DNA from 3 places in the Paenibacillus andongensis genome. Region 1 is predicted to be linked to each of the others. Evidence: a T-box and tRNA genes for the amino acid it is inferred to sense, from the RefSeq annotation. Region 1 holds a T-box; the other regions hold tRNA genes.
What was found. The T-box of region 1 lies ahead of tyrS (tyrosine--tRNA ligase). A T-box ahead of a tRNA ligase gene usually reads a tRNA of that ligase, here a tRNA-Tyr.

Region 1 (9,983 bases):
TACTATAAATTCAACCAAAGTCAAGGCATGAAATGATTGTCTAGAGAAGTTAGAGCAAAGAAATTGCATCGGTCTGTCCACTTACAATAAAATCGATACAAAATGTATCAAACTAATATGTTTAAGCAATCATAAAAACGGGTTATATGATATTAAACCATTAAAACAATCATATACATAACAACATTCTATTGATAAACCATGAAAAGAGGTCACCTATGTCAACCCAAACGATCGACAGCTTCTCCGCTTTTGCTTCATTGAATCGCTTTTTCGCCCTCATTGAAACCACAAAACCAACCATACAACAAGCTGAGGATGCCGCAGCCCTGTTATGCCGTATCTACGGTGCTAACAGTGAAGAAGAACTGCTGCAGCGTGGTGATCCTGAATTAATTGAGATTTACAAAGAAATTAAAAACAAAATTTTGAAAGCCGCCATGTAGTCATGGTGGCTATTTTTTTGACACCGCCTCCGTGTTATTTCCATACATTATCTAAACGACACTTTACCCAATTTCTGCAAACTTTTATGGCTTGAAACGTAATATATGAAGGGTTATACTAGACAAGTATTCGACACGGACGAAAAAGGAGGGCATACGTTTGGACGGAGAACCGAGGAGTAGAACCTGCAAGGATCTTGAACAATTTAATAGTGTAGGAATGCAGTCGGTTATTCCTTCATCCGGAGCCTTGCTCTAACTGATGAACTAACCGACTGATTCCATTCAAAGGGGTGGATCAGATGAAAACACGGTGGGTTCAGAATGGCATTTTTACGTTGGTTGATGACGTGACTGTCGCCCTAACACCTCCAGAAAGAGGCTTTTATTGGATTGATGCAGGGGTAGAGGACTTAGAGATCCTTCAACCTTTGTTCCATCTTCATGATTTGGCCGTGGAGGATTGCTTAAGCGAAGAGGAACAACGTCCCAAAATTGAGTTCTACGATTCGCATTATTTTATCGTTATTAATAGTATTCGATTTGATGATGAAGAAATTTTCCTTCGCGCACTTAATCTATTTCTAAGCAAACATGTCATTATTACCGTTACTAGACAAAAAATTAATGAACTTCGAGCTTTGAAACCTTTTCTCTGGGAAGAGGAAGTAAACAGCGCTGATCGTTTTCTATACCATCTGGTCGATCTTGTCGTCGATAATTATGTGGCGGTCGGTGACCGTATCGAGGCCAAGATTGAAAAGCTGGAAGAAGATATCTTGGTAGCAACGAAGAAGTCGCATTTGAATGAAATTATCGGTCTTCGTTCAGAGATTCTATGGCTCAAAAAAGTGCTAGTTCCTCAGCGCGATGTGATTGGAACACTTGGCAAGAAAGAGCTTAGACTGATCGACCATCAGCTGCAAAAATATTTCGGAGACATTTATGAAAATGCCGTAAAGATCGTGGATACGTTTGATACGCTGCGCGATCTCATGGGCAACTTACGAGAAGCCTATCAGTCTAGCGTCGCTAACCGAGCGAATGAGATCATGCGTGTTTTCACAGCAACTTCGACGATCTTCATGCCTTTGACATTCATTACCGGCGTGTTCGGGATGAATTTTGATAACATTCTCGGTCTTCATGTGGCTCATGGCGATGAAATTGTATTGGCGTTCATGGGTGCATTGGGCATAGGCATGTATGTATTATTTCGGAAAAAAGAATGGCTATAGATACCTTATGAAAGTGGAAATTTCAAGGGCTTCTTGAAGCAGTAATGCTATCAAGGAGCCCTTTTTGTGTTGTTTAAATGAGCTTAATTTTAACGAATTTCCGTTTCCCCACCTGAATAATATCCCCATCCTGTGGGGTTATTTGTTCATGTATATGCGTGATCTTCTTTTCATTGATTTTCACTGCCCCTTGTTCCACACTGCGTCTTGCTTCCCCGTTGGAAGCTTGCAGTTCTAGTAAAACGAGAAGCTTGATGATGGTGATTTTGCCTTCTTCCAGCTGGCTGATGTTTAGCGTCATTTCTTCGATGTCTTCGGGCAAAGCTCTCTTTTGGAAAACGGTGATGAAATGCTGCTCTGCCTCTTCTGCCGCCTGCGCACCATGATACATCTGCACATATTCCTTAGCCAGCTTCATCTTGGCATCCCTCGGATGGATGTCACCTGCTTCCAGCCCTCGTTTGAGATCATCCAAAGAATCATTCGAGATGGCCGTTGTTAATTCGTAGTATTTGGTCATGAGCGAATCCGGAATCGACATCGTTTTGCCGAAAATTTCGTTAGGAAGTTCATCGATGCCAATGTAATTTCGCAAGCTTTTGCTCATCTTCTGAACACCGTCCAAGCCTTCGAGCAGCGGCATTAGAATCGCTACCTGTCCATCTTTCATCTCATAAGCACTTTGGAGCGTTCGGCCCATCAAAATGTTGAAAGTTTGATCAGTTCCTCCCAGCTCAATGTCACTTTCAAGAGAAACGGAGTCATATCCCTGCATTAAGGGATAGAAAAACTCATGAACGTGGATCGGCTGATTAGCTGCGTATCTTTTGGCAAAATCGTCCCGCTCCAGCATGCGCGCAACCGTTACTTTACCTGCCAGTTTCAGTACATCATCGAATTTAAGCGCTCCAAGCCAGGATGAATTGTAGTAGAAAGTGGTCTTGGTCAAATCTAATATTTTGGATAATTGCATCCGATACGTTTGCGCATTGTGCTTAACATCATCCTCTGACAGCTGTTTACGTGTCTCCGACTTTCCGGTTGGATCCCCAATGCGCCCTGTGAAATCTCCAATAATCAGTTGAACCTCATGTCCCAAATCTTGAAATTGACGCAGCTTCTGCAAAACAACGGTGTGACCAATGTGTATATCCGGTGCAGATGGATCTAAGCCGAGCTTCACTTTTAACGGCGTTCCTGTAACTACAGCGTGAATGATCTTTTGCTTGAGTGCTTCCTCAGGCACGATTTCGGCAGCACCCCGTCCAATGACAAGTAATTGACGCTCCACTTCCTGCTGTTGTATTTCAGTAAGCTGATCCCATGTCAACATTGTTTAATCCCTCCTTATCGTGATAAAACAAAAAAGACAACCATCGCGTCCACAAAGGGACGAGAAGGTTGTCTCGCGGTACCACCCTAATTAAAGAGAAGGATTCGCGCTCTCATTCGCAAATTTCTCTTTCACTTAGATTCATAACGACAAATGAATGCCGGGTAAAAGCTACTGATGCTCTTAATGAGCATGTTCCCTCAACCAACTCAGAACTGTAATTCGGAGCCATACTTGCATCGGTTTGCACCCTACACCGACTCTCTGCAGCAGCGGCATTACTCCTACTTCGGGCATAGCCCATGTTCGTCATCGCTTTAATTGTTATTTAGATTATTGACCATTTAATCATATAATCCTTTGCGATGTCAACACCAGTTAGCTCGCAGCTTGAGAAGCAAACCTTTCCTTCTCCCTGCGGAAGCGCAAACGAAGCAAACGCAGCCACTCATAGGCGCGGTCAAGTTCTTTGCCTTTGAGCTCCTCCGTGCCGATGATGCGCAGCAGCACCGGCTTCAGGTAGCGATCACCTTCCGACTCGAAGGCGTTCCAGGCTTTGATTTGTTCCTCTTCCGGGATCGAAGCCAGCTCCGCTTCTACAAGCGGATCCATATCGTATCCTTCTCGCTCCAAATCCTCCACCCAAAGCAGCAATTCCCTTCGCGGCATCGTTAGCACAGCTTGCAAATCCGCCAAGCTTCCGCCGCCAGCAACCACCTCAAGAAGTTTGCGTTTGCTAACCTCACGGTCAAGCTCTGTACGCAGCTTTTGCTCCTTTTGAGCGTGGAGCCAAGCCTCAAACTTTACGGTATCTACGCTTTTAGCCACCCAATCTAATGGAAAGCCATTCGAACGTGTATACTCAGCAGTGAGACCCAGCACATCTGCCGCGTACATGGTCGTCTTCTGCTCGCCGAAGCCAGGAATTTGCTGCAGCTCTTCCTTGCTCTGAGGCAGGAAGACGGAGATCATACGTAGTACACGGTTCGTAGCGAGAATATACGGTGCTTTCCCCTCACGGGCAGCTTGTTCGCGTCTCCAAGCACGGAGTGTTTCGTACACTTCTTCACTTGGATTTTCTTCGCAGTAGTAGGTCAGCATCTGTGTCATTCTAGCTTTGCCTGACAGTCCTTGCGCTGATTCCAAATCCGTACTAACAAGCGGACGGTAACCGGAACGAACTTTATCCCGCAGCCCCTGGCGGAAAGCACTCAGCATCTCATCCCAGCTCACCCCTTGATACCACTGATCCTGCTGAATTTTGCCTGCGCTGTCAGGCTCATTCCAATAGACATTCCAAATGCCCTGTTCTTCCCCAATCGACACTTGGGCCGATGTAACGCGATGATCCCCCGCTTCTTTCTCCAATGTGTTCAGAAATACAATGTTCATGCTTTCTCCTCCAAACGGTAGCTAAAAATAGGTTCAGAAAAACGAAAAAGCACCCCTTCAGCAGTAGCTGAAAAGGTGCTTCCCTTTTTCTAATATCCAAATCATACCATGTTTGTCAGATGGGCGCAAGATATGTTTTGTGGACGAGCATTTTTCGGTTATAATGAGTTGCATACTAGAAAGAGAATGGAGGGCCCTCATGTCTGATTATGACTTTTTATATGATCATCAGGAAGAAACAACAACGCGTTTCGTATGTTTCGTTGGCAAAGCATTGCACAGATTTGATCTGGCAATCATGACTACATCCCGTTATTTCGGCAAAAAGCTTGTTATTGATTTGCAATCCGGACGCAGCGCTGTTATTGGTCCAGATGATCTGGATGAAGAAGGATACTTAGAACATGTTTATAAACTGAATGAGGAACAAGCGCAAGAACTCAATGAATTCTTGTCGCAAATTATTGGTTCCATTCATTTCACGGATATTTAAGCTGACTGCGGGGGACACTGGAAAAAGCATAGCAACCTGATAAGGAGGCTTTATCCATGATTGACGAATCCCCCCAACTAGCTAAAAAATCAGAAGCAAAAGGCTTCATCCCTGAATACCGCGATGACTTCACGGATCTGGAGACGGTTGAGTCGCAGCGCAATGACTTAATTCCAGAGGAATTTCCAGAAGGTCCTTATGGCACTAGCCTAAATACAGAATCGCTGGGAAAAAGTACACCTTGGCGTAAGGATCAACGTCCGCCTAACCAATTCTCTTACGAGAATCACGAGCTGCATGAAGGTATTAAGCGGGACTATCCAGGGGAAGACGACTATCGGAACGAACCGATGAATCAAGAATAAGCCGTATAAAATTGAGCGAGCCAAACGTTTGATACTACAAACGTTTGGCTCATTTTTTGGACGAATAAGTGCGTTTTCCGCGCTTAATCTGCTCGGATGCGCGGGACAATGTGCTTGAGAAGCTGCTTTTCAGCTTCTCAGACTCTACCACGAGCTTCGGCTCGCCAAGCTCTCGCTGAAAGCGCTTTTATTGCGCCTATTTGTTTGGGGGCGAACGATTAAGCGCGTTTTCCGCGCTTAATCTGCACGGATGCGCGGGACAATCCGTTTGAGAAGCTGTTTTTCGGCTTCTCAGACTCTACCCATGAGCTTCGGCGCGTCAAGCTCTCGCTGAAAGCGCGTTTTCTGCGCCTATTTGTTCGGGGGCGAACGATTAAGCGCGTTTTTCGCGCTTAATCATCTCTAAAGCGCGGGACATGTGAATAGAACCCAGCAAAAAAGCAGACCTCCATGTATCCGGAGATCTGCTTTTTCCTTTATTTACCCAACATCTCTAAATGCCTGCCAATATGATTGCGAAGACCTTCAGCAAAGGCATCTTCTTGTTCCGCCAACGTCTGGAAGAATTCGACAGCAAATTGTTTGCTGCCATCGGCGTTCTTGGATTGAAGCAGCAAGCCGTACATGATGTGCAGCAGTTGGCGAGCATTATTTTCTTCCATTGTAATCCCAAGTCGAACGGCGGTAAAGTGGCTTCGTTATCTCATGAAAATCGCCTAACGCTTAACCGATTTCTTCCATACACAGCTCCGCAAGCATATAGTTCGCCCTCGCCTACAGCGATTAGCTACTTTCCTGCTGCTGTTCGCACCATTAGAAGGGAAATATTACCTACTTATGTTTACGATGATGCATACCAGCTTGGGCAAGCTTTTGCCGTGCGTCAATATTTGACTGAGCTGCTTCTGTTCACAGAACGCTTCATCCTGTTGCATCCGTCTACATCTCCCGAACACGTGCGGATTTTCACTTGTTGAATATGTGAATCTCGTCCGTGTGCAAGAAGCGCTGCGACTGCTGACAACTACGAAACTTAAAGTTATTTTGAACGCTGAGCAGGTAGGCTTCGGATCACTTGTGCAGTTCGGACATGTCTTCCGTCAAATGACCAAAAAGTCACCTCTTCGTTATCGGCAATCGGCGATTACTTAAGTTAAAGTAACTAAGTGAACAAATAGTGCGTCATTGTCAAGCTATCCTCCCCTCTCTTATAATGACTTCAAAGCAGCATAATGAGAGGATGATAAACAAGTCATGAAGTATAGAAACATGGGTCGCAGTGGGTTAAAAGTGAGTGAGATTAGCTTGGGGAGCTGGCTTACCTACGGAACAGCCGCCGAACAAAAGGCAGCAGATGCTTGCATCGCAAAAGCTTTCGAAAGTGGCATTAATTTCTTCGATACGGCTAACGCTTACAATCGTGGTGAAGGCGAGAAAGCGATGGGGGCAGCGCTTAAGTCTTATGAGAGATCAAGCTATGTGCTCTCGTCCAAGGTCTACTTCCCGATGGGGGATGGTCCGAATGATCGAGGTTTATCCCGTAAACACATCTTCGAACAGTGTGAAGCAAGCTTAAAACGATTAGGTGTCGAGTACATCGATTTGTACTTCTGTCATCGCTATGACATCCATACACCGCTGGAAGAGACGCTTCGCGCTTTGGACGACTTAGCTGCCCAAGGCAAAATTATGTATGCCGCTGTCAGTGAGTGGAACGGTGCCCAAATTACCGAAGCAGCCGGTATTGCCGAACGTTTGCGCCTGAGACCGCTGATCTCTAATCAGCCGATTTATAATATGTTTGAGCGCTATATCGAGCGAGAAGTATTGCCTGTGTCAGCGCAAAAAGGATTGGGTCAAGTTGTGTTCTCGCCGCTTGCTCAAGGCATTTTAACCGGTAAATACAAGCTGGGACAGCCGCTTCCGACTGCGAGTCGTGCAGCTAACGATTCTGTGAACGGTGTCATTAACAGCTATTTGAATGATCAGGTGCTTCAAGTTGTTCATGAGCTGGAACAGGTCGCTCAGCAGCTCCATATCTCTCTCGCACAGCTCGCTCTAGCATGGGTACTCCGCCAACCCGGAGTAAGCTCTGCGCTTATCGGTGCGACCAGGCCTGAACAGATCGAAGAGAATGTGAAAGCCGTTGACATTGAGCTTGGAACCGAGACTCTGGAACAAATCGAAGTCATCCTTAAACAAGTAGCTAATTTCTCACCTGCACGATAAAAATGAAAAGGGACAGGGCTATTAGCAGCCCTGTCCCTTCCTTATGATTTTATCCAATTAGTCTTATAAAGCCTTTGAATTCCAATTCCTCGAACTTGCTAATGACTTTTTCCCGTTCCATTGACCATCCGCATTCCTCAAGCGCACAAGCGACAGGCGCATCCAAGCGAATCGTAGCCAAATCACGTGATAAATGCAGCATATCGATCTCCGCCTCAATTTTGGCGCGAACACCTTTTGGCAGCGCCGCTAAATTTTCCAAAATCCCGGCGATGTCCTGATATTCTATGAGCAGTTTGGTCGCTGTTTTCTCACCAATTCCTTTTACCCCTGGATAGTTATCCGCCGTATCTCCGGTTAAACCCTTCAGATCAATAATTTGAGCAGGTGTTAAACTTTTCTCTTCCATCAAGGTCTCCAGCGTATACACCATATAGTTGGATTGACCTTTTTTCATAATAATAACTTCCGTATTCTCATTTACAAGCTGAAGCATATCGTGATCGCCTGTGAGAATCTGCACCTTCGTAGATGGACTATATGTACTTGCCAAAGTGCCTATGCAATCATCCGCTTCGTATCCGATAACACCCACATTAGGAATGTTGAAGCTAGCCGTAACTTCCTTCACTAAATCAAACTGCGGGATCAGCTCTTCCGGAGCAGGTCCGCGATTCGCTTTGTAACTATCAAATTTCTCCGTACGAAACGTCTTGCTTCCCATATCCCAGCAGCAAACAACATGCGTGGGCTTGAACGTCTGAATCGCATCTAGCAAATATTTGAGAAAACCATAAACCCCGTTAACCGGCGTGCCAGCACTTGTTCTCATTATGTAACCACCGGAAGAAGTAGCGTAATAACCACGAAATAATAAAGCCATGCCATCGACTAGCAGCACAGATTCAGATGATGTTTCGGACAAAATAATCGCTCCTATTCTATAAATCATAACGTATAAGTTCTACTTGTAGTATAGCATGGGAACGGTTGTTCAGCACACAAAAAACCGCTGCTAGTAAAAGGTACCAACAGCGGTTCTTCCCATAGCCGTTATTGTAGTTATGCAGTGTTAACAACGGGGGATTATTATTTTGTATTCTCAAACAATGTTATAAAAATAAACTATCCATGTAACATAAGTTAACCTAGAATGATGAACAGAGCAGAAATGAAATACTCACATTAAAGACGATATTGATATCAAAAAAATAAAGAAAAGAGGATGCATAGTGAATCCAAAAACGGCACCCGAAAAGAAACCTTTTTATCAAGGCCTTTTTTTTCAGATTATGGTATCAATCATCGGAGGGATTTTAGTCGGTTATCTTTGGCCGACAATTGGTGTCGCGCTAAAGCCAATCGGCGACGGTTTCATCAAGCTTATCAAAATGATCATTTCGCCGCTTGTTTTTGGTGTTGTCGTCGTTGGTATCGCGAAGGTCGGCGACATCAAATCTGTTGGTAGGATAGGTGGGAAAACCCTCCTTTACTTTGAAGTCGTTACAACCTTTGCCCTAATCATAGGCATGGTAGTGGCGAACTTATTCAATCCCGGCGCTGGAATGCATATCGATCCTGGAACCTTGACAACGGATGCTGTCAATAAAGTTACTAAGAGTTCTACACTTCCAAGCGGAGCGCAATTTTTCCTGAATATCATCCCAGATAGTGCCGTCTCAGCGTTTGCGAATAATACAATGCTGCAGGTACTGCTCGTTTCCTGCTTCTTCGGTTTTGCGCTTATCCATGTAGGCGGACGAACTTCAGAGGTTGTTGTCGATCTTCTAGAGCATTTCAATAAAGTCGTGTTTCAAATTATGGGCTATATCATGAAGCTTACGGCTATTGCAACATTCGGCGCGATGGCGTTCGCTGTTAGTCAGTATGGGATTACCACACTCGTGTCGTTCGGTAAACTCTTTGTGGCCATGACGATCGCTTGTCTTGCTTTCATCATTGTGTTAGCTATTATCACACGGTTATTCGTAGGCATCAGCCTTTGGAAGTTGATCCTCTACATTCGAGAGGAGATCATTCTCGCTTTTGCAACAGGTTCGACGGAAGCGGTCATGCCGCAGCTCATGAATAAATTTGAGCATGCCGGCTGCAACCGAGCTGTTGTCGGACTGGTTGTTCCGACCGGATATTCATTCAACCTCGACGGGGCATCAATCTATTTATCACTCGCTCTTATATTTCTTGCCCAAGCCACCGGCGTCGAACTGAGTCTTATCGAGCAGCTTATGATTCTGGGTGTGCTTTTGTTAACGTCCAAGGGGATGGCTGGTATACCAGGTTCTGCATTCGTGGCACTGTCAGCGACAGCGGCGGCGTCAGGTTCGATCTCCATGGCCGCCGTTGCTCTAATGCTTGCACCGGACCGATTTATGGGAAATTATCGTACGACAGTGAATATTATCGGCTACGCTGTTGCCACCTTCGTCATTGCGCGTTGGGAGGGTTTGCTTGATCTTAATCGCGCGA
Region 2 (9,983 bases), 2.9 Mb from region 1:
CACACTTTATTTAGCAGCTGATTACGTGAAAATACTTGCTCCGGATGCCCTGCAAACAGGTGCAGCAATTCAAATTCCTTGACGGTCAGCTCAATTTCCTTCCCGTTCACTCGAACACTCCGGTGCAGAACATTAAGCTCCAGCCCCGGAAACTTCATAATATGCGCAGGTGGCAAAGCACCTGCACCGTTTGCCGACTCCGCTTGGCCGCGCTGCTGCCTCCGCAGAATCGCTTTCGCTCGCAGAACCAGCTCACGCGGGGAAAATGGCTTCGTCAAATAGTCGTCTGCGCCCATCGTTAACCCCATGAGGCGATCCATTTCATCGCCTCGAGCCGTTAACATGATGATGGGCACGTCCTGCTCGTTGCGAATTTCTTCGCATACTTGCCAGCCGTTTTTGCCCGGCATCATGAGGTCAAGAACAATCAGCTGCGGGCTGTGCAGCCTCCATAAGCGGATGGCTTCGTCGCCACTCACCGCCGAAATAACCTGATATCCCTCTCGCTGCAAATAGACGGTGCACACATCAATAATATTCGTTTCATCATCCACCACGAGAACGAGTGAACCCATACGGCATACCTCCTCAAGCATTCATTCTATTATACCGCAGAGCAATGAAATGAAGCTTACGTATGTATTACAAAAGTATTAAAGCTCCCCAAATTGCGGGGAGCTCATTCCTTATGTTTGCAGAGCAGCCTCTATTATAGGCTCCTCTTTTTTGTGATTAAGACTTCGAATATATCGCGATTGAGCAATACCGGCTAGGAGAATGATGGCAGCTACGACGGCGAACATGACCTTCCCGCCAAAGTGACTGAATAACAAGCCTCCCAAAATAGGCCCAATGGCACGTGATAACTGCCAATTCATACCGAACACTGAGAAATACCAACCTCTATGCTCCTCTGGCGCAATAACGGAGATCACCTTCTGAATGTGGGGACCATTTAACATTTCACCAATGGTAAATAAAAGTTCAACAAAAAGGAGTATAGCAAAGATAGGTACAAATCCATAACCAACTGACACAATGGCAAACAAAAGATAGGAGGCTGCGACTACTAAATACGCGGAAACGTGCTCTGTACGCTTAGCAATCCATATTTGCAGTGCAATAACGACACAGCCATTAAAGGTAATAATCGTAGCAAAAACCGTCTTATAATTCTCGAAATGCTGCTGTAAATGCAGTGGGAGTGTAGACTCCACTTGAGCATATAACAGCGATACCGGCATCGCTAGAAGCGTTATCCAAAGGAGCGGCTTATGATCCCGCCATCTGATTTTCGGCTTTGTTTTAGACAATTCCAGCTCCGCCGCGGTCTTCACAGGCATGGTCTCTGGAACTTTCCAGACGACCAGCCCTGCGTATGCAAGGAGAGCAACCGAGCAAGTCAAGAAAATAATGGTCGGATTCCAGGTGAATAGAAGCAGTCCAATGAGCGGTCCAAATGCTGAACCCATATTTAATGCTGTGTGCAGCAAAGCGAATACTTCAGCGCGTTTCTCCTGTGGAACAACATCCGTAATCTGTGCATTAGCAGCTGGTCCAAACATGGCATGCCCAATGCCGTTAATGATCGAAATGACAGCAAATTCCCAAACGTGACTGGCAAACATATAACCGCCAATAGCGAAAGCTTGGATCATGAGAGCAGCCAGCATCATCGGCTTCCGTCCATACCGATCACTTAAACTACCTGCATACAAATTCACGAAAATTCCGCATAACGGCTGTAATCCGATAATCAACATAGATAAGAAAATAGAACCATCCAGTTTGTCATACAAATAATAAACCAAATAAGGTCTCATCATAAACCCGGCTAATGAAGTTAGAATCGTCCCAACGACCCGAACCCATATCGCCGTATCATACTTGCTAATCAGTGAAAACAAAGGGATCCTGTGCATACAACCTCCTAGATGTTATTAGTCTTCTCAGTTTAGAGCTATTTGGACAAAAGAAAAAGGTAAAATCTCGTTATAACGGATTTCACCTTTTATGAATGATTACCTATATAGTTATCCGCCAATACGAATTTTGCGGTATGTATCGATAAACGAGAGGACATCTACTCTTTTCCCCCTCTTTTTCGCGACTCTGGCCATTTTCACGAGTGTTGTCCAGAATTCATCTAGAACAGGAGATTCGAATTCATTTTCTTTGGGTGCTTGTGTCAGGTTATGTTTATTTTTATACGTCGTGCCCTCATCCGAAATGAGATACTGAATTTGACTTTTTTTCCATTGCTCGCCGGTTACATAACTTACTCCAATTTCCCGCATTTTTTTGCGTACTGAAGTCACAGGACGACAAAGTTCTCTGGCAATTACAACTGGAGGACACTCAGAGGAAAGGCGAATCAATTTGTCCAATTCCTGTGTGGACCATGGCTTTTTAGTCATAAGAATAACCTCACTTCATAAAATGAATGTTTCGTTCTGCCTGTTAATGGTTACTAACAAAAGGTATAATAAGAGAATACCAACCAAATGTTAAAGAAGTATGAGTTAACCATAATGAAAGTATGAAGACATAACATTTTCGATAATTTTCCCTATTTTATGCCCTAAGAACTACGATTGGGGGACGAATTAGGACTTTATGCGTGGTAAATTTATCTGCTGGAGAGTGAAGGACAATGAAACATCATATTAACGGGACGGAACTGTTTGTCGAAGAAAAAGGGCATGGAGCACCTGTAATTTTACTACACGGCTTCCCATTGGATCATCGTATGTGGCAATCGCAGATAGACGCGTTGTCGGGAAGCTATCGTGTCATAACACCTGATTTACGTGGCATGGGCCAGTCTGACGTACCTGCATCGAATATATCGATAGACCAATATGCCAATGACATTTTAACTTTAATGGATAAAATGGGCATAGAAAAAGCCGCACTTGGCGGCTTCTCCATGGGTGGATATGTGGCGTTTGCACTTCTACGCAAAGCTCCAAAACGTTTCACAGGGCTTATCTTGGCCAATACTCGTCCTGAAGCAGATGGACAAGAAGCTCGTAAGAATCGTTTAAACATGGCTGTCTCTCTCTATGAAAAAGGGTCCGTGGTGGCAAGAGACGCTATGCTGCCTAAACTTATTACAGAACCTTCCAAGCAAGAACATCCTAAGCTCGTCGATACCTTGAGTATGGTGATGGAATCGATGCCAGCAGAGGGACTTGTCCATGCTTGTCTTGCTATGGCATTCCGCGAGGACTCTGTCGACCTGCTTAGCTCAATCTCGGTGCCAACGCTCGTCATCGCAGGCGAACAAGACCCGATCGCGCCTCCGGATGTCATGAAGAAAATGGCTGACCTGATTAATGGCGTCAGCTATCATGTAATACCCGCTGCCTCACATTTGACGCCTATGGAAAAGCCGGAAGCTTTCAATGCGCTGATGATTGATTTTCTAAAGGGCATTAAAGCCTAACCAACTGGTCCATGACCATCACGGCTGCACCAATTGCCAGAGCTTCCTCACCAAGCTGCCCTTTGCTGAAAACAACCTGATAGGCGGGGTAGTAGTATGTCTTCCGAATCGCTACCTGCGTAGCGGTTTGGAAAAACAACTCCCCGCCCGCAATTAATGGCCCCCCTAGGATTACCTTCTCAGGGTGTAAAATATTTAGCAAGTTAGCTAGTCCAATGCCGAAATAAGTGGCAGCCTCCGTGATGATCTCCACAACTAGGGGATCATTTTTTTTGAGCGCCTCCATCACATGCAGGTACGTGACATGCTCGGGGTCATCAACCAAATGAGACAACGCCGTAGATCGACCCTGCTTTAAGGCGGATCGAGCTGCCTTCTCGATGGCATATAAAGAAGCATACGACTCCAATGCTCCATAGTTGCCTGACGTATTACGATGGGGAACACCATCCGTTTGAATAATCATCTGACCTACAGAGCCTTCCATATCGACGGCACCATAAATAACCTTTCCTTCAGAAACCATGGAGGAGCGCAAACCAATTCCAGCATGAATATAGAGCAGATGCTTAAAACTCTGCGTACGTTGATGCCATGATTCAGCTAGGATCGCCGCGTTAGCTCCATTATCCAGCAATGCGGGAATACCTAATTCTCCCGTCAACTGCCTACAAATCTCAACATTTCTCCATCCTTTTGCTGGAAAATAGGACGGTTCCAAGATGGTCCCTGACAAGCGATCCACAGGACCAACCGCACCAATCCCTATTCCAAGCACAGAGGAAGAATCAATGTTATGTGTGGATAACATCCTTTGTACTTCATCTACGATTAGACATATCAGCACATCTGGCGTCATCTCAGCCGTCATCGTCCAGCTCCGTGTATCCAATTTCTTCATTCCCAGATCGACAAGGACAAGCTTGGACAACGTTCTGGATATTTCCAAACCAAATACATAAGCATAGGCCGGATTCTTTTCATACAGAATCGGCCTACGCCCTCCTGTTGAAGCACCGAAACCAGATTCAAGGATAAGTCCTTGTATCGTAAGTTCCTCCAAAAGCCGCGTCAACGTAGATACCGTCATCCCGCTTTGCTCTAACAACTCCGTTTTGGATACCGTTGTTTGACGACAAATTCGCTCATAGATTTCTTTCGCCTTACGATTCGGAATTCGTTCTGTTATGACATCTACGTTCAAAGAAACAGCCCCCAATGATAATCTTTCTCATATATTTCGCCATTGGGAAGCCAAATTCCTTCCTTGTCTTCCCTTATTCCTTCGATCCAATCATGAGAGTATATCCCATATAGGGATGATATTTATTAACGAGCTCATCGTATTTGGCGGTAATTTGCCAAATCCGCGGATCCATAAACGACTGCTTATCAGACAAGTGAACAGGGTCTGGATGTTGGACTTGATCTTCGAACATGGTTAGCGGGAAAGCATGTATCCCTGAGAAGTCCACGGGTTCAAATTTGCTCTTCTCTAACAGCTCCCGCCATTCATCCATACTATATATTTTACTTACCCCATAGAAGCTGCACAGCGCCCGATGAACACCCGGTGACATCTCTTTGATTCGGATAACTTCTCGATCATAGAGCTTACCTTCGGATTTAAGTACCCTATAATACTCGGATACAGCTTTCTGAGCATCTGCAAAATTCGTCACTGACTCCACCATCACAACATCAAAAGTATGATCATCAAAGGGTAATTGGCATACATCCCCAACCTTGAATTGTACCTGTACCCCCTGCTTCTCAGCTCTTATGATCGCTTTCGCAATCATTTCCGGACGAATATCGACTGCTGTTACTTCGCATCCTTGCTCGGCCAGGAAACATGCCGTTCTTCCAGTCCCGCATCCGACCTCTAGCACGCGCTTCCCTTTCTCAATGGGATACTTCTTCAATTGTTCAATCGTCTCTCCGAATCCCCCGGGATGCGCATTGCCCACTCCTAATTTGGCTAACATATCTAAGTACTCGATAGCACTTACACCTCCACAATGGCATAACATTCTCTTTTCTACCATATGGGGGGCTGCAGCCTCTTGTTCAGATTCTTGGTACATTTTCTAAAAAAAGGCGCTCGCCTAAAAGCGTATTTTTCCAACCTCTATTAGGCTAAAAACTGAATCAAATCATAACCACTCCCCATAGGATAGTATTGTCTCTCATCCGATTTCGCAGAGAACATTCCTTTAGATGGGGGGTGACATAAATGGGTGTTGCTGCTGGTGCTGGTGTTGGTTACGGCGGTGGTCATACTTCCGCCGCTGCTGTTCTCGTATTGTTTATTTTGCTCGTAATCGTAACTATGTCTTTCTGTTGGTAATCATGAATCATTAGAGATATTGGCAAAAAATAAGGAGTTTCGGTTCAGACGACCGAAACTCCTCCTAGATACGTGATCATTCTCTTTAATGCCGACAATCTATGCAACATACCATCCCTACCCGCATCGATCTTTTTACTTACTTTTACGACTGCAGCATTTTGTGAATTTAATAATTGATCTACTCTAAATAGCAATATACGAATACATAGAAAAAGCTCATGAAATCGAATGATTTCATGAGCTTTTTCTATTCGTTATACCGGCAAGAGGACTCGAACCTCCACCCTTTCGGACTCGATTTTGAGTCGAGCGCGTCTGCCATTCCGCCATGCCGGCATATGAACTTGTAAAAATAATGGTGCCGAAGACCAGACTTGAACTGGTACGGTAGTCACCTACCGCAGGATTTTAAGTCCTGTGCGTCTGCCGATTCCGCCACTCCGGCTAATAAATGTGGAGGCGCCACCCAGATTCGAACTGGGGGTAAAGCTTTTGCAGAGCTCTGCCTTACCACTTGGCTATGGCGCCTTAGTAATAATGGAGCGGAAGACGGGGATCGAACCCGCGACCCTCGCCTTGGCAAGGCGATGCTCTACCGCTGAGCCACTTCCGCATATAAAACTGGGGATCAAGGATTTGAACCTTGGCATGACGGAGTCAAAGTCCGTTGCCTTACCGCTTGGCTAATCCCCATTATGTTGCTTTGGTAATAATGGGCGGACGACGGGACTTGAACCCGCGAATGCCGGATCCACAAACCGGTGCGTTAACCCCTTCGCCACGACCGCCACAATATTAAGTTTAATGCATTTTGGCAGGGGCAGCAGGAATTGAACCCACACCAAAGGTTTTGGAGACCTTTGTTCTACCCTTAAACTATGCCCCTACAAAAAAGGAAAATGGAGGCTGATGGATTCGAACCACCGAACTCGAAGAGAGCAGATTTACAGTCTGCCGTGTTTAGCCACTTCACTAAGCCTCCACAAAGCAATGGTGCCGTCGAGAGGACTTGAACCCCCAACCTACTGATTACAAGTCAGTTGCTCTACCAGTTGAGCTACAACGGCTTATTTAGTTAATAAATGGTGGCTTTGGACGGAATCGAACCGCCGACACAAGGATTTTCAGTCCTCTGCTCTACCGACTGAGCTACAAAGCCTTACTAATAGAATGTGATAATGGCGGAGCTGACGGGATTCGAACCCGCGGTCTCCTGCGTGACAGGCAGGCATGTTAGGCCACTACACCACAGCTCCACATTCATTATTTGGTTGCGGGGGCAGGATTTGAACCTGCGGCCTTCGGGTTATGAGCCCGACGAGCTACCGGGCTGCTCCACCCCGCGTCATTAAGTATATGTCACGTTTCCTATTAAATCAAGTAGCTGATTAGGAAACATGATGGAGGCTGACGGGATCGAACCGCCGACCCTCTGCTTGTAAGGCAGATGCTCTCCCAGCTGAGCTAAGCCTCCATGGGAATTAAAAATGGTGACCCGTAGGGGACTCGAACCCCTGTTACCTCCGTGAAAGGGAGGTGTCTTAACCACTTGACCAACGGGCCTTACTAGAAAGATAGTGGCGGAGAGAGAGGGATTCGAACCCTCGAGACGCTTGTGACGCCTACACGATTTCCAATCGTGCTCCTTCGGCCAGCTCGGACACCTCTCCATATGGCTCCCCGAACAGGACTCGAACCTGTGACAACTCGATTAACAGTCGAGTGCTCTACCAACTGAGCTATCAGGGAATAGGAATATATATCTTTCAAGGATTTATTCCTTGAAAACTAGATACGAAACGTTTGTAAAATATTCCTTAGGTTTCAAACTGAGAGACTTTGACTTTCGTCAAAGATCCCTATATTAGGTTAAGCCCTCGACCGATTAGTATTCGTCAGCTGCATGCATTGCTGCACTTCCACCTCGAACCTATCAACCTCGTCGTCTACAAGGGGTCTTACATACTGGGAAATCTCATCTTGAGGGGGGCTTCGCGCTTAGATGCTTTCAGCGCTTATCCCCTCCGTACATAGCTACCCAGCGATGCCTCTGGCGAGACAACTGGTACACCAGCGGTACGTCCATCCCGGTCCTCTCGTACTAAGGACAGCTCCTCTCAAATTTCCTACGCCCGCGACAGATAGGGACCGAACTGTCTCACGACGTTCTGAACCCAGCTCGCGTACCGCTTTAATGGGCGAACAGCCCAACCCTTGGGACCTACTTCAGCCCCAGGATGCGATGAGCCGACATCGAGGTGCCAAACCTCCCCGTCGATGTGGACTCTTGGGGGAGATAAGCCTGTTATCCCCAGGGTAGCTTTTATCCGTTGAGCGATGGCCCTTCCATTCGGTACCACCGGATCACTAAGTCCGACTTTCGTCCCTGCTCGACTTGTAGGTCTCGCAGTCAAGCTCCCTTATGCCTTTGCACTCTGCGAATGATTTCCAACCATTCTGAGGGAACCTTTAAACGCCTCCGTTACATTTTAGGAGGCGACCGCCCCAGTCAAACTGCCCACCTGACACTGTCCCCATACCGGATTACGGTACCAGGTTAGAACTCCGATACGATCAGGGTGGTATCCCAACGGCGCCTCCACCCAAGCTGGCGCTCAGGCTTCAAAGGCTCCCACCTATCCTGTACAGATCGTACCAAAGTCCAATATCAAGCTGCAGTAAAGCTCCATGGGGTCTTTCCGTCTTGTCGCGGGTAACCTGCATCTTCACAGGTATTAAAATTTCACCGGATCTCTCGTTGAGACAGCGCCCAAGTCGTTACGCCATTCGTGCGGGTCAGAATTTACCTGACAAGGAATTTCGCTACCTTAGGACCGTTATAGTTACGGCCGCCGTTTACTGGGGCTTCAATTCATAGCTTCGGGTTGCCCCTAACCACTCCTCTTAACCTTCCAGCACCGGGCAGGCGTCAGCCCGTATACTTCGCCTTGCGGCTTCGCACAGACCTGTGTTTTTGCTAAACAGTCGCTTGGGCCTTTTCACTGCGGCCCCCTCGGGCTATTCACCCTACCGAGGCACCCCTTCTCCCGAAGTTACGGGGTCATTTTGCCGAGTTCCTTAACGAGAGTTCTTCCGCGCGCCTTAGAATTCTCTTCTCACCCACCTGTGTCGGTTTGCGGTACGGGCACCTTCGCCTGGCTAGAAGCTTTTCTTGGCAGTGTGAACTCATGACCTTCGGTACTTAAAGTTTCCCTCCCCATCACAGCCCAGCCTTACGGTTAGCGGATTTGCCTACTAACCAGCCTCACTGCTTGGACGAGCATCCATCAGCTCGCGTCACTATCCTTCTGCGTCACTCCATCGCTCATAACGGCTACGGTGGTACAGGAATTTCCACCTGTTGTCCATCGACTACGCCTTTCGGCCTCGCCTTAGGTCCCGACTTACCCTGAGCGGACGAGCCTTCCTCAGGAACCCTTAGGTTTTCGGCGGATCAGATTCTCACTGATCTTTTCGTTACTTATACCGGCATTCTCACTTGTATGCGCTCCACCTGTCCTTACGGTCAGAATTCAACGTACATACAACGCTCCCCTACCCATGCACATACGTGCAAGCCATAGCTTCGGTGGCGTGTTTAGCCCCGTTACATTTTCGGCGCAGAGTCACTCGACCAGTGAGCTATTACGCACTCTTTCAATGGTGGCTGCTTCTAAGCCAACATCCTGGTTGTCTGTGCAACTCCACATCCTTTCCCACTTAACACACACTTGGGGACCTTAGCTGATGGTCTGGGCTGTTTCCCTTTTGACAATGGATCTTAGCACTCACTGTCTGACTCCCGGATTTAAGTTTGTGGCATTCAGAGTTTGACTGGACTTGGTAACCCTTGGCGGGCCCCGCACCCAATCAGTGCTTTACCTCCACAACTCCACATCCGAGGCTAGCCCTAAAGCTATTTCGGGGAGAACCAGCTATCTCCGAGTTCGATTGGAATTTCTCCGCTACCCCCACCTCATCCCCGCATTTTTCAACATGCGTGGGTTCGGGCCTCCAGTGAGTGTTACCTCACCTTCACCCTGGACAGGGGTAGATCACACGGTTTCGGGTCTACGTCCACGTACTCAAGCGCCCTATTCAGACTCGCTTTCGCTGCGGCTCCGCCTTTTCAGCTTAACCTCGCACGGGAACGTAACTCGCCGGTTCATTCTACAAAAGGCA
Region 3 (9,983 bases), 2.4 Mb from region 1:
TCTAGCTTAACTGTTGCTTGTAAGAGGAAGGGGTATAGCCAAAATGCTCTTTGAAAACCCTTGAAAAATGCGCAACATTCTCAAAACCCGTCGTAAAACAAACATCCGTAACTGACATGGCTGAATGAGTCAATAATTCTTTGGCCTTCTCCAAGCGCTTCTGCCGAATCCATAGGGATGGGGACGTGTTGTAAATCGTTTGAAAATCCCGTTTGAAGCTAGACAAGCTTCTACCTGACAAATAAGCCAAATCATTCACTGAAACAGGATTCAAGATATTTTGTTCCACGACGGTTGATATGTCAGATCGTACCTGCTGCTTCAATTGAAGTAATTGCTGCATGATATTTCCGTTGGCATGGCTAAGATCAAACAGTAATTCCAACAACTTAATCTTAATTAATCCGTCCTCGATGTTATCGGGTTCATTGAAATATGGTTTTAACGACCCTAAATAGCTTAACAATCGTTCACTTATCGGATTTACGAAAATAGGTACTAACGCTGTTGGCTTCGTAGATTGAATGTCCGCCATTTTTATAAAGTCTTTGAGCAATTCATCTTTTAGAAAAAACATCATGTACTCTAATAAGTAAGCCTGATTAGATTCGCCTGATTTTTCATACTCAATAACGATGGATTTTTGCATCAACACCATTTCATGCTTATGTGCAACGTACACCTGATCACCGTAACGTACCGTATAAGTGCCATTTAACACAAACATGAGAAGGTAGTCTTCTAAGAACAGAGACCCTTGTTTCCCTACCGTATTGGTGCAGGATTCAATAACTGTGAGTCCTTTGAGTTTCAAAACGCTCTGATTGAATGGCGATTCTGCTAAGCCTTGCGGTGCTTTTATTATTCTTTGGGTCACGCGTACCCTCCTAGGAATTTTGATTCAATTATAAGAATACGATTATTTCCTTATTGTAACAGTTTGATTAACCGAATGGGAACCATTGGAAAAGGTAGACATAAATAAATTGTATGAATCACAGATACTTTGAAGATCCAAGATATTATTATTGACCTCGTTGAGAATGATGATAAGGATGAAGAGCTGTTACGAAATAAGAACAAAAAAACCTAGAAGCGTCGCTGCTTCTAGGTTTTCTTTAGATGTGAATAACCAATCCGTCATACGCGACAACGACCCCAGCAGGTTTAAAGATCTCGTCGAATTCATGATGAAGCAGCTTGGAATTATGGCTAAAATGAGTGACGACGATGGGCGCGTCCGCTTTTAATATGTTTTCTTCACGAAACACACGCTGAGCCTCCAATACGGTTTCGATGCACATATGGTTCCGATCACGGGAACGTCCTGTGTACCCATGCGTGCAGTCGAGTATGGCGCAATCTACCTTGGCTCCCTTTAACCATTCCCACGTTGCTTCCGGGAACCAACCTGAATCATGTCCGTACAGTAGTTTCTTGCCGCCCCGCTCGATCACATACAATAAACATGTTTCCATTTTGTCATGATCTGCCAAAAGGGGTGTAACAAGTGCATCGCCCACTTCAATCGTCTGGAAGGGACGCAGCAAATGGAATGCGTAGCGTTCACCCTCAAAGCGGCCGATCGCAACACGTGTATGATGCATCACGGCATCATTCCCATAAATATGTAAGGGATGCTCCAGTCCGTGGGCAATCCCCTCCCTCCGGCATTCAAGATCATAGGCATTAAAATGATCAGAGTGCGTATGCGTGACAAGCAAGTGCTCAATTGCTTGATAGCGATCTGCTTATTCTGTTTCTTCATTTCAACGGTCGGAGTTGGCTCATTTACCTGGAAAATACCTTTGTTGTCAGAGCGCCATTTTGCTGTCCGGAAAGGAAGGTCCCCCTTCTCGGCAAACGGTAAACGAGTCCCTGCTGAACCAGTTGTTCAAGCGCCAGCTTGCTCGTCATCCGGCTAACGCCAAATAGCTTCGCAAGCTCCCCTTCCGAAGGGACTGGATCATGAGGTTGAAGCCTACGTCTTTGAATAATGTCTCTTACCTTTTCGGCAAGCTGCAGATAGAGTAGATTCGGCTTTGTTGGCATTTGTTCATATTTCATATAAGGACATCCCTCGTTTACTTATAAAAATCATGATTATCGATCGACGCATTATTAATGGTGATTAGCCCTTAATGCCCGTAAAGGTAATGCCTTGAATGAATGATTTCTGCAGAAAAAAGAATAGAATGATGATCGGCAGAATCATTAAGAAGGTAGCCGCCATAAGCAATCCCCACTCTGTGCTGATCTCGTTTTGAAATTGCTGCAGACCGAGAGACAATGTATATTGGCTAGGGTCGTTCAGATATAACAACGGACCCAAGAAATCGTTCCAACTACTCAAGACCTGGAACAACCCGGTCGCCCAAAACAGCCGGCATCGCCAATGGCAGCATAATGCGCCAGTAAATATGGAATTCCCCAGCCCAATCTATGCGTGCAGCCTGCTGCAGCTCCGAGCTTGCAACCAAGGGAACAAGTGTCGGTAGATAAAAGAGCGTACGGTAGATCGCGATTCCCCTTACTCTCGTGTTCAACAGCAGCGCCAGCCCAGTACTTAGGATGATACTTAACGGAACGAAGACAAGTGCGTAATACACGGTGTTGTAAATAGAGCTCCAAAACACTTTGTCCTGCATCAAGCTTTGATAATTCTGAAGGCCGACAAATTGTCCGGCCTTCAGTATGCTGTATGAGGTAAAACTGAGAAAGATGGAACTGACAAGCGGGTACAAATAAAAGAGCAGCAGACCCACTATCCAAGGGGTGATGAATAGCCAGCCGGGCGCGTATTTCAATTTGATCTGCAGTACTTTTGCTCGTGCATCAACCGTACCCTTTGAACATATTATTAAAATAAAACGCTTCCAATATTGCTGTCGTGGAGAATTTTGTAGGAGACATTTATAAATAAGGAGTTGATGTCCATGTTCAACCCAAAAGAATGGACCAAACAACTGAAATACATTCAAGGCGTTGTAAGAACTATCTACATTAACGAACACACTGGACTGCCAAAGCTAAGCAGCACTTTCACCAAAGAGCAGCAGAAAGAGTTAGAGCGTGAAGACAGAAAGTTATCGCTTTCGTAATTAGAATTATGTTCAGAGTGCCATTTCTCAAACGGAAAGGACGCTGCTGCAGCGCTCTTTTTTACACAGTGTTAGAAACTTCAAGTTCGAAAAAGAAAGAGGACCCCACTCGGAGTCCTCTTCTCTCTACCCTAGTACTTAACTACATTAATTATTAATCTAAATGAATACCAAAATGCTCTTGCAAAGCCGCTTTATACGCTTCCTCGGTCTCCGGAGTGAAAGTTCTTACACCCGAGGATGTAAAGATGCGAAACTCTCGACCCGCCAGCGTTTTCCGTCCCTCTAAGGTGCGCATGGCTACCATTGCATTTTGGGTAAAAATTGAGTCAGGGGCATTCTCACACCAGAAGCTCGCAAAGATATAATCCTTTGGCAGCTGAGGTTCCTCCGTAAACGAGTAAATGCGATTCCATTCCTTGTTCTTCTGTTCACAAAGCATCCAACCGTAATCTTCATCGCGCTCAAGACGGTAGCACTCTCCGCCTTGGTGCTGTTCAAGACCTTCGATCCATGCGATCGGCCTGCGAGGGACGATACCGCCTACTCCAACATCGCACAAATAAGTCGTGCCTTCTGCCTCTACCTTCAGGACGTGATGACGACGTTTCGGTGGCGAATTCGGCTCATCGCGCCAAAATCGAGCGACCAAGTCAGTGGCCGAATAGCCAAGTTCCCGCAGCAGCCAGCCGAATAAAGCATTCAACTCGAAACAGTACCCTCCGCGCCCACGTACGACAATCTTCTGATATACATCCTGAGGATCCAACGATAAAGCTTTGCGGTTCATAATGTCCAAATTTTCGTACGGAACCGTGTGCAGATGACACTCCTGCAGGTCAGCAAGCAGCTTTGCGCTGCCATCGAGCGAACCTTCAAAACCGATACGTTCCAGATAGGTCTGAATCTGACTATTTTTACTGAACATGTTGAACAACTCCATCCTTTGAGAGTCTCCCTAGTTGCTATAGTTTATTTCTTTTTTCATAGATAGACAAGTTCGTGAGATTTAACAACAATATCTTTTTAAAAATACCATCATTACCCTATTTCTGCCTTATATTCCGTTTAACTCTTCATAAAAAGCTTACAAAACGACAACGGTTTTCGAGCGACATTTTAGTTCTAATCCGTTAATCTATGAAAAAAGATTCATAGGAGGTTAACTTATGATTCAAAACTTAGAGCTAATCACGACGGGCTTGTTAATTATCTCCATCATGTTTCATCTTTTTATAGATATAGTCAAAAAAAATAAAATCATTAACTATCCCATTCAAGAGGAGGAAGCCATCAAAGTTGTATACCCGCAGTACATCGACTGCAGCCGAAACATTAATCTTTCACTTCTTCCCAAAGAATATCTCTTTGCGGATGGACAGCTCAGTGAGATTCATTAATTGAAGGAGGCCATACTGTGTCAGACAAGGTAATCAGTGATGAAGAGTTGATGCTGCTGCTGTCCCCCACTAACAATAATGAAGAAAATGAGCCATCAGAGAAACCGAAGCTAACCATGAAATTACTATATGAGCTTATTAAAAAGCTTAAGCAAGAGAACATGCTGCTTGCCAAGCGTGTAGACGAATTAGAACAGCAATTGGATTTGCTGCATCAGATTCGAGATGAGGTGGCTACCACCCTAGAATTGCCGATTATCAAGGAACCCGAAATAACAGTAGGGATGGAAGCTGAGCTCGTTTCCGGCCTCCCGCAAACCATCCAAACCTCCCGCACAGAACGTCATCCTTCTAAAAAGAAGAAAAAGAATAAGATCTTTTGGACTTATTTATTGTCCCACTTAACCAATTTCCACTTCAATTAGCTTGAACTGTGTAACATCGACAATACCTCGGTTTGAAATCCGAATTTCAGGAATGACGGGTAATGCAATTAATGAGAATGTCATAAACGGGGCGTTCAACGGACAGCCAATTTGTTTCCACGCTTTTTCGAGCTCTGCAACCTCTTCAACGACTTCAAGCAATGATTTATCTGACATGAGGCCTGCGATGGTCATCGGTACTTGAGCCAGCACTTTACCGTTCTCTACAACGATCATGCCTCCTCCCATTTTGACAAGTTCATTAGCTGCGAAAGCCATATCCTGCTCATTGATCCCCATAACAATTAAATTGTGACTGTCATGCGCCACTGTAGAGGCTACCGCGCCTGTCTTCAATTGAAAGCCATGCGTAAAACCAAGTGAAATTTGACCCGTTCCACGGTGTCGCTCAATACAGGCTAAACGGATAATATCCTGCTCCGCATCTGGTTGGATGAACCCCTGCACAACACTTAGAGCTGCAGTCATTTTCTCTGTTCTTGCACTGTTTTCAATAATGCGGATGACATTGACCTCCGTCTTATTCTGATTACTGCGACTTGCAAGTTTGAAGTCCTCAGCCGCAAGCTCCCGCTTAACGTTCATGGAATTGCGAATGTGCTCGGGATAGACGAAATCGGGGAAATCAACCGTAAGCTTGCCATTATCAAAAACAACCTGACCATCAGTAATAACAGTCAAAGGCTCGACCTTCTGTAAATCATCCAGTAATAAAATGTCAGCACATTTACCGGGAGTAATGCTTCCCAAATCTTGCTCCATTTTAAAATAGCGCGCCACATTAATCGTCACCATTTGCATCGCTGTTACAGGATCGACACCCTCTTCGATCGCGCGGCGCACGACATGATTGAGATGCCCCTTCTCCACCAAAGTTTGCGGATTGACGTCATCCGTTACGAGCGAAATATTGGATGTGTTGACCTTATCTTCCGTTACCACCTTAATGACCTCTTTGACATCATGCCAGGCCGAACCTTCACGAATCATAAGGTGCATGCCCATGCGGACTTTGTGAAGACCTTGTTCCCGAGTTATGGTTTCATGATCGGATGTCACGCCTGATGCTATATAAGCCTGCAGCATACGATCATCATCACTTGGGAAATGTCCTGTGACCGTTTTACCGCTCTTGATCGTTTCTTCAATCTCCCCGCACATTTTCGGATCGCCGTAAACGACACCAGGGAAATTCATGACTTCGCCCAGTCCAACCACGTTGTCCCACTGCAGTCCCTCTTTAATATCGGTCACTTCTAAGCTTGCACCTGCATCTTCCAAGTCCGTAGTTGCTGGTACACAGGATGGGAAAGTCGTAAATACTTTAATAGGCAGCTGCTGCCCCTCTTCGTGCATCAACCTTACACCTTCTGTTCCAAACACATTGGCAATTTCATGAGGGTCCATAAATATCCCCGTTGTTCCTTTGGCTAATGCCGCTTTGGCAAACTCGGTAACGGAAAGCATCGTGCTTTCAACATGCATATGACCATCTAAAAATCCCGGGGACATATACTTCCCTGTGGCATCAATCACGACCGTTTGAGCCCCAATGGTATGGTCTGCATTCCCTACATACGCAATTCTCCCAGCTGCGACAGCAACATCCATATGCTCAAGTAATTCACCAGAATACACATTGACGAGTGTCCCATTCTTAATGACTACGTCGGCAAAAACTTCGCCTAATGCAACCTTAGCTAGCGTTCTGCTCACTTCAACTAGCTTATTTCTTTTATTTAGCGTTCTTTTATTTAGCGTCATGGGTTTTGTACTCCTTTATGTATTAATTAACTTTTACCGGTTCGGTGTCAAACGTCACATCTCCCTGAACCATCTGTTCACATTAAATTTACCATGAAAAAGGTTTTTCTCAAGGGTTTCATACTACTTCTGAGGATTCCCTATTTCTATTTATTAAATTATACGGAGCGAAGATCATTCAGATGTTAAAAAGCTTTAGGTGATGGGAATACCGATGTCTTTACGGACGGTCGAACCTCCTCGGATTTCTCATCCCTTAAAGAACAAATAAGCGCGGAAAACGCGCTTATCCAGGAGCGCCCCAACAAATAAGCGCGTTTTCCGCGCTTACAGCGAGAGCTCTGCGAGCCGAAAGAGTCTGAGAAGCCAGAAATCGACATTCGTTATTTAACATCACTTATCCACAAATCGGCATCTCACATATTTTCCTATACTCCTATACAATGAAAAAAGACCACCCGAAGGTGATCTTTTTCATTGAAGCGGGCGGCGGGAATCGAACCCGCGCGATCAGCTTGGAAGGCTGAAGTTCTACCATTAAACTACGCCCGCGTGTCTATCGGGACGACACGATTTGAACATGCGACCCCCTGCTCCCAAAGCAGGTGCTCTACCAAGCTGAGCTACGTCCCGATATGGTGGTAATAACATATGAAAAATGGCGCGCCCTGAGAGATTCGAACTCCCGACCTTTTGATTCGTAGTCAAATACTCTATCCAGCTGAGCTAAGGGCGCTTACTAAAATGGAGCGGAAGACGGGGATCGAACCCGCGACCCTCGCCTTGGCAAGGCGATGCTCTACCGCTGAGCCACTTCCGCATCGTACCTCAGGAGTATAAATACTGCTGAGGATTTGATGCGCGTAGAGGGACTTGAACCCCCACGGTCGCCCGCTAGATCCTAAGTCTAGTGCGTCTGCCAATTCCGCCATACGCGCATGCTGTAAATAAGGCAAATGGTGAGTCATGTAGGATTCGAACCTACGACACCCTGATTAAAAGTCAGGTGCTCTACCAACTGAGCTAATGACTCATGAAATTTTAATGGGGCCCCCGTAAAGTAACAGGAATTCGCTTCAGAGCTTACCTTCACTTTATGGGGTATAGTACTGGGGATCAAGGATTTGAACCTTGGCATGACGGAGTCAAAGTCCGTTGCCTTACCGCTTGGCTAATCCCCAACATAGTTTGGAAATGGAGGCTGATGGATTCGAACCACCGAACTCGAAGAGAGCAGATTTACAGTCTGCCGTGTTTAGCCACTTCACTAAGCCTCCACATATAAAGCCTTACCGGGCCCCGAAAAAGTAGTAGGCGTTGCTACAAAGCTTTGCTTCACTTTTTTGGGAATTGTGGTGCCGTCGAGAGGACTTGAACCCCCAACCTACTGATTACAAGTCAGTTGCTCTACCAGTTGAGCTACAACGGCATATTCATTTTCTAAAAATGGCGGAGCTGACGGGATTCGAACCCGCGGTCTCCTGCGTGACAGGCAGGCATGTTAGGCCACTACACCACAGCTCCATACTAGTAAATTGGTTTCTACGGGCCCCGAAAAAGTAATCGGCGTTGCTACAAAGCTTCACTTCACTTTTTTGGGTTGTATGGTGGAGGCTGACGGGATCGAACCGCCGACCCTCTGCTTGTAAGGCAGATGCTCTCCCAGCTGAGCTAAGCCTCCATGGGATCGAACTAGAAAATTATTGGTGACCCGTAGGGGACTCGAACCCCTGTTACCTCCGTGAAAGGGAGGTGTCTTAACCACTTGACCAACGGGCCAAACTTAAAAATTTACCAACGGAGAGAGAGGGATTCGAACCCTCGCACCACTTACGCAGTCTAACCCCTTAGCAGAGGGTCCCCTTATAGCCACTTGGGTATCTCTCCAATTTAATTAGTAGCGGCAGAGGGGCTCGAACCCCCGACCTTACGGGTATGAACCGTACGCTCTAGCCAGCTGAGCTACGCCGCCATATTGTCTTTCCTTTATTTAAAGAAACGGAGAAGGAGGGATTCGAACCCTCGAGACGCTTGTGACGTCTACACGATTTCCAATCGTGCTCCTTCGGCCGCTCGGACACTTCTCCATATATTTTATGGGATCCCCAAAAAGTAATTGGAATATGCTACGAAGCATCTCTTCACTTTTTGGGGGTTTGACTCCCCGAACAGGACTCGAACCTGTGACAACTCGATTAACAGTCGAGTGCTCTACCAACTGAGCTATCAGGGAATATTTGGTGGAGCCAAGCGGGATCGAACCGCTGACCTCCTGCTTGCAAGGCAGGCGCTCTCCCAGCTGAGCTATGGCCCCATAAAGGTAATAATATTGGTGGGCCCTGGTGGACTCGAACCACCGACCTCACCCTTATCAGGGGTGCGCTCTAACCAGCTGAGCTAAGGGCCCTAATGTGTAAAACAGTCTAGAGTGTGGCAAAAAAAATACCCACTAGGGGTATTCTGCTTGGCAACGTTCTACTCTCCCAGAACCCTGCGGTTCAAGTACCATCGACGCTGGAGGGCTTAACGGTCGTGTTCGAGATGGGAACGCGTGGGTCCCCTCCGCCATCATCACCAAACAGTCAAAGCGTGTTTGCGCCTTGAAAACTAGATACGAAACTTGCGTAAAGTAATCATGTGCATGGCTACGTTAGACGTAGGTGCTAGCTGCTTAGTCAGCTTTTTGGTTAAGCCCTCGACCGATTAGTATTCGTCAGCTGCATGCATTGCTGCACTTCCACCTCGAACCTATCAACCTCGTCGTCTACAAGGGGTCTTACATACTGGGAAATCTCATCTTGAGGGGGGCTTCGCGCTTAGATGCTTTCAGCGCTTATCCCCTCCGTACATAGCTACCCAGCGATGCCTCTGGCGAGACAACTGGTACACCAGCGGTACGTCCATCCCGGTCCTCTCGTACTAAGGACAGCTCCTCTCAAATTTCCTACGCCCGCGACAGATAGGGACCGAACTGTCTCACGACGTTCTGAACCCAGCTCGCGTACCGCTTTAATGGGCGAACAGCCCAACCCTTGGGACCTACTTCAGCCCCAGGATGCGATGAGCCGACATCGAGGTGCCAAACCTCCCCGTCGATGTGGACTCTTGGGGGAGATAAGCCTGTTATCCCCAGGGTAGCTTTTATCCGTTGAGCGATGGCCCTTCCATTCGGTACCACCGGATCACTAAGTCCGACTTTCGTCCCTGCTCGACTTGTAGGTCTCGCAGTCAAGCTCCCTTATGCCTTTGCACTCTGCGAATGATTTCCAACC

Region 2: it encodes a tRNA-Tyr, which carries the amino acid that the T-box ahead of tyrS (tyrosine--tRNA ligase) is inferred to sense. The anticodon was not compared.
Region 3: it encodes a tRNA-Tyr, which carries the amino acid that the T-box ahead of tyrS (tyrosine--tRNA ligase) is inferred to sense. The anticodon was not compared.

The regions. Positions count from the first base shown of each region.
Region 1 is NZ_CP104467.1:6,207,337-6,217,319, forward strand. It holds gene NYR53_RS27730 (hypothetical protein) at 219-446, shown strand; gene corA (magnesium/cobalt transporter CorA) at 749-1,684, shown strand; gene tyrS (tyrosine--tRNA ligase) at 1,758-3,017, opposite strand; T-box leader at 3,070-3,339, opposite strand; gene NYR53_RS27745 (HRDC domain-containing protein) at 3,396-4,409, opposite strand; gene NYR53_RS27750 (DUF3055 domain-containing protein) at 4,609-4,902, shown strand; gene NYR53_RS27755 (hypothetical protein) at 4,959-5,267, shown strand; gene NYR53_RS27760 (tagaturonate epimerase family protein) at 5,744-5,929, opposite strand; gene NYR53_RS27770 (helix-turn-helix domain-containing protein) at 6,249-6,419, shown strand; gene NYR53_RS27775 (aldo/keto reductase family protein) at 6,522-7,496, shown strand; gene NYR53_RS27780 (5'-3' exonuclease) at 7,546-8,448, opposite strand; gene NYR53_RS27785 (cation:dicarboxylate symporter family transporter) at 8,729-9,983, shown strand, end outside.
Region 2 is NZ_CP104467.1:1,495,013-1,504,995, reverse strand. It holds gene NYR53_RS06955 (response regulator transcription factor) at 1-575, opposite strand, end outside; gene NYR53_RS06950 (MDR family MFS transporter) at 687-1,922, opposite strand; gene NYR53_RS06945 (hypothetical protein) at 2,034-2,417, opposite strand; gene NYR53_RS06940 (alpha/beta fold hydrolase) at 2,654-3,448, shown strand; gene NYR53_RS06935 (ROK family protein) at 3,438-4,652, opposite strand; gene NYR53_RS06930 (class I SAM-dependent methyltransferase) at 4,726-5,535, opposite strand; gene NYR53_RS06925 (YjcZ family sporulation protein) at 5,685-5,798, shown strand; tRNA gene NYR53_RS06920 (tRNA-Leu) at 6,059-6,137, opposite strand; tRNA gene NYR53_RS06915 (tRNA-Leu) at 6,158-6,246, opposite strand; tRNA gene NYR53_RS06910 (tRNA-Cys) at 6,256-6,329, opposite strand; tRNA gene NYR53_RS06905 (tRNA-Gly) at 6,340-6,414, opposite strand; tRNA gene NYR53_RS06900 (tRNA-Gln) at 6,423-6,494, opposite strand; tRNA gene NYR53_RS06895 (tRNA-His) at 6,517-6,589, opposite strand; tRNA gene NYR53_RS06890 (tRNA-Trp) at 6,614-6,687, opposite strand; tRNA gene NYR53_RS06885 (tRNA-Tyr) at 6,702-6,783, opposite strand; tRNA gene NYR53_RS06880 (tRNA-Thr) at 6,793-6,868, opposite strand; tRNA gene NYR53_RS06875 (tRNA-Phe) at 6,885-6,960, opposite strand; tRNA gene NYR53_RS06870 (tRNA-Asp) at 6,981-7,057, opposite strand; tRNA gene NYR53_RS06865 (tRNA-Met) at 7,070-7,146, opposite strand; tRNA gene NYR53_RS06860 (tRNA-Val) at 7,203-7,275, opposite strand; tRNA gene NYR53_RS06855 (tRNA-Glu) at 7,290-7,364, opposite strand; tRNA gene NYR53_RS06850 (tRNA-Ser) at 7,380-7,471, opposite strand; tRNA gene NYR53_RS06845 (tRNA-Asn) at 7,475-7,550, opposite strand; rRNA gene NYR53_RS06840 (23S ribosomal RNA) at 7,667-9,983, opposite strand, start outside.
Region 3 is NZ_CP104467.1:920,734-930,716, reverse strand. It holds gene NYR53_RS04225 (helix-turn-helix domain-containing protein) at 2-877, opposite strand; gene NYR53_RS04220 (MBL fold metallo-hydrolase) at 1,119-1,724, opposite strand; gene NYR53_RS04215 (GntR family transcriptional regulator) at 1,792-2,067, opposite strand; gene NYR53_RS04210 (ABC transporter permease family protein) at 2,132-2,353, opposite strand; gene NYR53_RS04205 (carbohydrate ABC transporter permease) at 2,346-2,807, opposite strand; gene NYR53_RS04200 (hypothetical protein) at 2,937-3,101, shown strand; gene NYR53_RS04195 (arylamine N-acetyltransferase family protein) at 3,256-4,029, opposite strand; gene NYR53_RS04190 (hypothetical protein) at 4,271-4,501, shown strand; gene NYR53_RS04185 (hypothetical protein) at 4,519-4,926, shown strand; gene ade (adenine deaminase) at 4,903-6,711, opposite strand; tRNA gene NYR53_RS04175 (tRNA-Gly) at 7,193-7,263, opposite strand; tRNA gene NYR53_RS04170 (tRNA-Pro) at 7,271-7,344, opposite strand; tRNA gene NYR53_RS04165 (tRNA-Arg) at 7,371-7,447, opposite strand; tRNA gene NYR53_RS04160 (tRNA-Gly) at 7,457-7,531, opposite strand; tRNA gene NYR53_RS04155 (tRNA-Leu) at 7,570-7,649, opposite strand; tRNA gene NYR53_RS04150 (tRNA-Lys) at 7,669-7,744, opposite strand; tRNA gene NYR53_RS04145 (tRNA-Gln) at 7,821-7,892, opposite strand; tRNA gene NYR53_RS04140 (tRNA-Tyr) at 7,907-7,988, opposite strand; tRNA gene NYR53_RS04135 (tRNA-Thr) at 8,065-8,140, opposite strand; tRNA gene NYR53_RS04130 (tRNA-Asp) at 8,159-8,235, opposite strand; tRNA gene NYR53_RS04125 (tRNA-Val) at 8,317-8,392, opposite strand; tRNA gene NYR53_RS04120 (tRNA-Glu) at 8,416-8,490, opposite strand; tRNA gene NYR53_RS04115 (tRNA-Ser) at 8,510-8,598, opposite strand; tRNA gene NYR53_RS04110 (tRNA-Met) at 8,610-8,683, opposite strand; tRNA gene NYR53_RS04105 (tRNA-Ser) at 8,711-8,798, opposite strand; tRNA gene NYR53_RS04100 (tRNA-Asn) at 8,872-8,944, opposite strand; tRNA gene NYR53_RS04095 (tRNA-Ala) at 8,950-9,025, opposite strand; tRNA gene NYR53_RS04090 (tRNA-Ile) at 9,042-9,118, opposite strand; rRNA gene rrf (5S ribosomal RNA) at 9,174-9,290, opposite strand; rRNA gene NYR53_RS04080 (23S ribosomal RNA) at 9,395-9,983, opposite strand, start outside.